Regions from separate parts of the Paenibacillus sp. F4 genome, predicted to be linked through region 2. Evidence: riboswitches for the same ligand, from Rfam matches in the RefSeq annotation. Region 2 holds a riboswitch; the other holds the start of a gene.

Region 1 (3,424 bases), on a different contig from region 2:
ATCGAGTCATTGATTTATCGGACTTTAACCTGCTGCTTGAAACCATTCTGGAGCGATTTAATCCAGCAAGGGATTTATTTATTTTCAATCACACGTCACACGATACACTCGATTACACAGGCCGCAAGCTGAATCATGGTAGTAAGGCGATTCTGATGGGGATAGGTGAGCCTGTACGTGAATTGCCTCGTGCTTATGAGGGAGGCGATCTGCCGGGAATTCGTGAAATTAAGCCCTATTGCGGAGGTTGCCTCGTCGTATCGGGTGCGTCCTTTGAGCAGGAGCCTGAGCTGGCGGCACGTGTTTTGGAGCGATTAGCTGCAGGTGAGCAAGAGTGGCCGCTCGTCTTCATTGTGGACGATGCCAAAGAAGTTGTTCGCTCTCAAGCCTCGTTCCTGTGGACGGTATTCACACGCTTTAACCCGGCTACGGATATGTACGCGGACAGCGAAGTGCGTTTGCATCATCTGAACTATAAGCTGCCAATTGTAGTGGATGCGCGTATGAAGCCAGGCTATCCGGATGAGGTATTACCGCGTGAGGATATTGTTAAGCTTGTAGATCAACGATGGACGAGTTATTTCGCTTGACGCCCTAATTAAACCTACAGCCGGATTTTACATTTATAGGAGGCGTTAGCATGATACGCAAGCTACTGGGTGAGCCGCCACGTGTAAACAAGGGCATCCTGTTAGATGCCATGAATAGCATGTCAGATATGTTGAACCTGCTGGAGCGGCAAATTCAGGCTGGTGGAGATCCGACCCACGATTTTCGGAAGGCGGATATTTTGACACGTGGTCTAATGTCATCTCTAGATGAACTGGAGCAGAGCCATCATGCTGCCGCCTTTTTCCGTATGAAAGTGAAAGCCGGATATGCTGAAGATATGAGCGAGGATGAAAAATCCGACTATGCATTGTATGTTTTCTTTTATAAAGATGGTTTTGTGAGGGTATTTTCCATTTTAGATAAGCTGGGCAACTGGCTAAATGATGTTTGTGATTTAAAAACAGGGCAGTATAAGGCGCATTATTCGTATTTTACCGTGTTGCGGCAGCTCAAGTATCTCAAAATGCATCCTGTATTGACCGATAATTTAATTGATATCAAGGACACATACAATGATGCCATCAATCGGCTGCGTAAGCGGCGTAATACGGAGGTACACTATATGAATACGGAAATGCAGGATGATCTCTGGCAACGACACCGAGCTTTGTACGGAAAAATCCAACTGGAGGACCTCGATCACCATTTGGAAGATTTGCAGCAGGGCTTGGAAATGGTGTGTCGTTCGCTGTCAAACGCCTTTACTTATACTGCGAAACAATGGAAGAACCGGGCAGTACGTCCAAAAATATGATAGAAAATATCCTTTGACAAAGCTATGTAAACTATCTATACTGAAACCTAGTTTCAGAAAAATGCTTGAATTATGTTTTTTTATATAAACTTAACGGACAGCTAAAGCTGGAGTTTAACATATTTTTCTTATCCAGAGAGGTGGAGGGACTGGCCCGATGAAGCCCGGCAACCCGTTCTTTCCCGGTGTAATACACTGGGAGGGAACATGATGGTGCTAATTCCTACAAAACCGCTAGAGTTATAGCGATTTTGGCAGATGAGAAAAGGTTCGCAAGGTGGGGCCCTTTTCATTCTGTGAAAGGGGCTCTTTTTTGTATAAATAAATAGCGATTTTATACAATCCTAGAGATGACAACTGGTTAAAAGGGTAAGGAAGAAGTGAAGGAGGTCGCAGCACGTTGATAGAGCTTAAGCAGTTAACCAAGCATTATGGCAAAGGCAACCGACGCGTTAATGCGCTGTCTGGGTTGAATCTTTCTATAAAGCGTGGAGAAATATTCGGAGTGATTGGTCACTCCGGGGCGGGGAAAAGTACGTTGATCCGCTGTATTAATTTATTGGAACGCCCTACTTCAGGTGAAGTATGGGTAGACGGGGTAAACCTCACCACTGTGAGTCAATCCCAATTACAAATGCAGCGCCGAAAAATCGGAATGATTTTTCAGCATTTTAATTTGTTGTCCTCGGCGACGGTGTATGACAATATTGCATTTCCATTGCGGCTGGTAAACACGCCCAAGCAGAAGCTGGACAAGAAGGTTCGTGAACTGCTGGAATTGGTGGGTCTTGAAGAACACAGTGGAAAATATCCGTCACAGCTCTCAGGTGGACAGAAGCAACGGGTAGGAATTGCACGGGCGCTGGCTAGTGATCCTCATGTATTGCTATGTGACGAAGCGACTTCAGCGCTTGATCCGCAGACGACGGGGTCTATCCTGAAATTGCTGTTGGATATTAATCAGCGCTTTAATTTAACCATCGTGCTGATTACACATGAAATGCATGTCATTCAAAGCATTTGTGATCGAGTTGGTGTCATTCATCAGGGCGACATCGTGGAGCAAGGCCCAGTGGCGGAAGTATTTTTGAAGCCACAGCACCAGGTAACCAAGGACTTTATCCAACGGGAGTCAGAACATCCCGAGGAGTTGCAAGCAGCGATTGCGGCAGCAGGTGGCGGCGAGTCGGCGCAGGTAGTACGTATCTCCTTCTTGGGCAGTAAAACATATGATGCGATTCTGTCGCGTACGGCTCGAAGCACTGGTGTTGATTTTGCGATCTTGCAGGGAACCATATCTACGATTAAAAATGTACCATATGGACAGCTGATCGTTCGTTTTGAAGGAAACCATGAAGATATAGAGCATACGCTGCGCGAAGTGTCTGGGCAAGGACTTGATGTGGAGGTGATCGGACAATGAGCGAACTTGATTTTTCACAAGTGAGTTGGGAAGAGCTAGGGAATTCTACGCTGGAAACCCTTCAGATGCTCGGGGCATCCGCATTGTTCACCCTCATTATTGGTTTGCCGCTCGGCATATTATTGTTTCTGGCGAGCCGCTCCTCGTTAACTCTGATGAAGGTGATATACATTGTATTATCATTCATCGTTAACATTTTACGTTCCGTACCATTTATCATTTTGATCGTTGCACTTATTCCTTTTACACGATCGCTGGTAGGTACCTCGACCGGGGTGCTGGGAACCATCCCACCATTGGTTATCGGGGCTGCCCCATTCTTCGCACGTCTTGTCGAAACGTCTCTGCGTGAAGTGGACAAGGGCGTCATTGAAGCCGCACAAGCGATGGGTGCCTCGACAGGACAAATTATCCGGCGTGTGCTGTTACGTGAGGCACTTCCGGGTCTGCTCGCCGCATTAACCATTACCGTCGTTACACTCGTATCCTACACGGCAATGTCCGGGATGATCGGGGGCGGTGGACTAGGTACACTGGCTATCAACTACGGCTATTATCGTTATGAAACGGCTGTAATGATCGTTGCGGTCGTGCTGATGGTCGTATTGGTACAATTGCTGCAAATGGCGGGAGAT
Region 2 (3,424 bases):
GCTCGAATATCAGTAATCATCATTAACGGATTTGTAGGCGTTTCTATAAATACGGCTTTGGTATTCGGTCGACATGACTGTTCGAGTGCTTCAAGATCGTTCGTATCCACATAACTCGCTGTTACACCAAATTTAGATAAAATACGCTCCAGCAAACGATATGTCCCGCCATAAAGATCCAACGATACAATGAGATGATCTCCCTGTCCAAACAATGCAAATACCGTTTGTAGCGCCGCCATACCTGAGCTGCAAGCAAAGCCTGCATCACCAGATTCAAGTGCAGCAGAAGCCTCTTCCAGTACCTTTCGCGTGGGATTGATCGTCCGAATGTAATCAAATCCTGTACTTTGACCCAGACGGGGATGGCGGAACGCCGTAGATTGGTAAATCGGGTAATTAACAGCCCCGGTTACTGGCTCCTCGACTGAACCGATTTGTGCCAATCTGCTTTCGATTTTCCACTGTTTCTCACTCATATGAATCCTCCTGTTAACTTCCATAGTAGGTGCTATAACATATGCTGTAAAAATGGATGTCAAAGACTATACTGCTGCGCTACTGCAAGGTGGTACTGTAAAAGGGTAAACTACAAGCCCCTTTTTAAATCTGGGGCCCGATATCGTAAGGTGTTTCTTGGTATACATAATAGTTAAGCCAATTCGAAAATAATAAATTGGCGTGCGCCCGCCAGATAGAGGGCGGTGTGCGCTCAGGATCATCATTAGGAAAATAATTTTTGGGGACTTCAATATCCAGTCCTTTGGCCACATCGCGGTCGTATTCCCATTTCAGGGAAAGCGGGTCATATTCAGAATGCCCAGTTACAAAAATTTGTTTACCGTCAAGCGTGGCTACCAGGTACACTCCAGCTTCCTCGGATTCGGATAAAACTTCTAATTCGGCAATATGATCAATATCTTCCCGCCGAACCTCCGTATGCCGGGAGTGAGGAGCATAAAACAGTTCATCAAAGCCGCGTAGCAATTTCACTTTAGGTTTAATAACTGTGTGTGGAAATACGCCAAAGCATTTGTAGTCGAGCCCGTATTTCGGGACACCGAAATGATGGTATAAACCTGCCTGTGAGGCCCAACAGATATGCATGGTCGAAGTTACATTCGTTTTCGTCCATTCAAAGATTTGCCGGATCTCCTCCCAGTAGTTCACATCCTCAAACTCAAGCTGTTCAACCGGGGCTCCTGTAATGACCATACCGTCAAAACGACTGTTCTTGATCTCGTCAAACGTTTTATAAAACATGTTCAAATATTCTTGCGATGTATTTTTGGATACATGAGACTTCATGTGCACCAACGTAACGTCCACTTGCAGCGGCGTATTGCCGACCAGCCGCAACAGTTGGGTTTCCGTAGTTTCTTTTGTAGGCATCAAATTCAAAATGGCGATCCGCAACGGACGAATATCCTGATGATAGGCCAAACTTTCGTCCATTACGAAAATATTTTCGCCCTCCAGCACTTCCTTGGCAGGTAGCGTATCTGGAATCTTAATCGGCATGTAAACTCACTCCTTATTCGGTAAGTTTTGCGAAAATCGTCTTGTTGAGATGCCGGGCATATAATAAAAAGACCTTTCTCAGTTAGAGAAAGGTCATATTTGTATCCATATGCGCCTCTCTCATCTGTCAGGGCTACGCTCTTTGTACAAAGCGCGCGTCCTGCAAGAATTAGCACCGTGCGATTAAAATCGCCGGTTGCCGGGTATCATCGGGCTAGTCCCTCCACCTGCTCTTGATAAGATTTCGCTATATTCATTTTGGGTTCACAAAGTTCTTGTTGTTCACTTTAATGCATCGGCTGGGCTTCGTCAAGATGGGACTTGTAAATTTGTACCCTGCATTCACATTTTGTCTACCTTTTCCATAGGTTAAATCATATCCCTCTTATCGCTGATGCTCTTGTCACTGCTGTTGATTTAGCCCATGATTTTGCGCTTGAAAGGCCGTAGGCCGAGCGTTATACTATACAAGTGCTAATAGGCAAAAATATGGAGCAGTAGTGCAAGATTTGAGTGTTTCCTGCGATACTGTGGCAACCTAAAAAAGAACATTGTGAGGTGAATCCGGAATGGAAGGCGACCCGAGTCCGAATAGGCGGCGATCCCTGAACAACAGCATAGGAATGACTTCAGCTTGCCGAAAGACGGGACGCCAGGCTCTGCATGCTCCAAAAGCCTTCGGCTTTTGATGGGAGTGCACGCTTACCCGAACCGGCTAACTGGCTAACTGAGTCCATTTCTTATGCTTAAGGTAAACGTATTTCCGTTACGACGGAGCATAAGGAGTGACATATATGAAAATCCGTTTGGTCAACAACGGGGTTTTTACCCCTGTCGAAGAAATTGAAATGGCGCTTACTGCACCGGCAGAAGGCTTTTATTGGATTGATGCCGATGTCGATGATCTGGCAGTGCTCCAGCCTTTATTTTCCATGCATGATCTTGCAGTGGAAGACTGTTTGAGCGAAGAAGAACAGCGTCCGAAGATTGAAATTTATGAAAGCCATTATTTTATCGTTGTAAATAGTATTCGTTTTGATGATGAAGAAATATTTTTGCGTGCTTTGAACATTTTTCTCGGCCGCCATTTTATCATTACGGTGACCAAGCAGAAAATCAATGAGCTTCGTACCCTCAAGCCTATGCTGTGGGAGCAAGAAGTCAGCCAGCCTGACCGTTTTATGTATCTGTTAGTCGACTTGATCGTTGACAACTATTTTCTGGTTGGTGACCGGATTGAGGTTCGCATTGAAAAGCTGGAAGAAGACATTCTAATGCATACAAAAAAGTCGCATTTGAACGAAATCATCGGCTTACGCAGTGAGATTCTGTGGCTGAAAAAAGTGCTAGGCCCACAAAAGGAAGTCATCAATACCCTGAACAAACGCGATTTGCGACTCATCGACGATCAATTGCAAAAATATTTCAGCGACATTTATGAAAATGCTGTGAAAATTTCGGAGACTTTTGAAACTTACCGCGACTTGATGGGTAACCTTCGAGAAGCTTATCAATCAAGTATCGCCAACCGTGCCAATGAAATTATGCGTGTGTTTACGGCAATTACGACCGTATTTATGCCATTGACAGTCATTACCGGAATATATGGGATGAACTTCGATAATATGCCTGAGCTTCATACACGTTATGGCTATTTTGTCGTCATTGGTATTATGGTGGCATTAGGTGTCAGTATGTTCTGTATTTTCCGCAAGAAAGACTGGGTTTAAAAAGAAAAGGGTAAGAAAAGTACCGAGTTGGATACTTATTTCGATGTTCAAGCTTGGTCATAAAAAGCAGCAGCCGTGTCCTGTGAGGAACTGGGACTGACCCCATAGCGTGAGACAAATTAAAACACCTTCAAGAGAATGCAGCCATGTCGTAAGATATGGAGACAACCTTG

What was found. Region 2 has a riboswitch for S-adenosylmethionine ahead of metA (homoserine O-acetyltransferase MetA). Riboswitches for the same ligand answer to the same signal wherever they lie in the genome.
Region 1: another riboswitch for S-adenosylmethionine. It lies ahead of C1T21_RS23705 (methionine ABC transporter ATP-binding protein); the one in region 2 lies ahead of metA (homoserine O-acetyltransferase MetA).

The regions. Positions count from the first base shown of each region.
Region 1 is NZ_POVS01000020.1:73,832-77,255, forward strand. Features, by position in the region: gene C1T21_RS23695 (UbiD family decarboxylase) at 1-590, shown strand, start outside; gene C1T21_RS23700 (Cthe_2314 family HEPN domain-containing protein) at 641-1,366, shown strand; SAM riboswitch class I at 1,492-1,631, shown strand; gene C1T21_RS23705 (methionine ABC transporter ATP-binding protein) at 1,767-2,789, shown strand; gene C1T21_RS23710 (methionine ABC transporter permease) at 2,786-3,424, shown strand, end outside.
Region 2 is NZ_POVS01000009.1:820,246-823,669, forward strand. Features, by position in the region: gene C1T21_RS10885 (PLP-dependent transferase) at 1-479, opposite strand, end outside; gene metA (homoserine O-acetyltransferase MetA) at 604-1,521, opposite strand; SAM riboswitch class I at 1,639-1,764, opposite strand; gene corA (magnesium/cobalt transporter CorA) at 2,316-3,251, shown strand.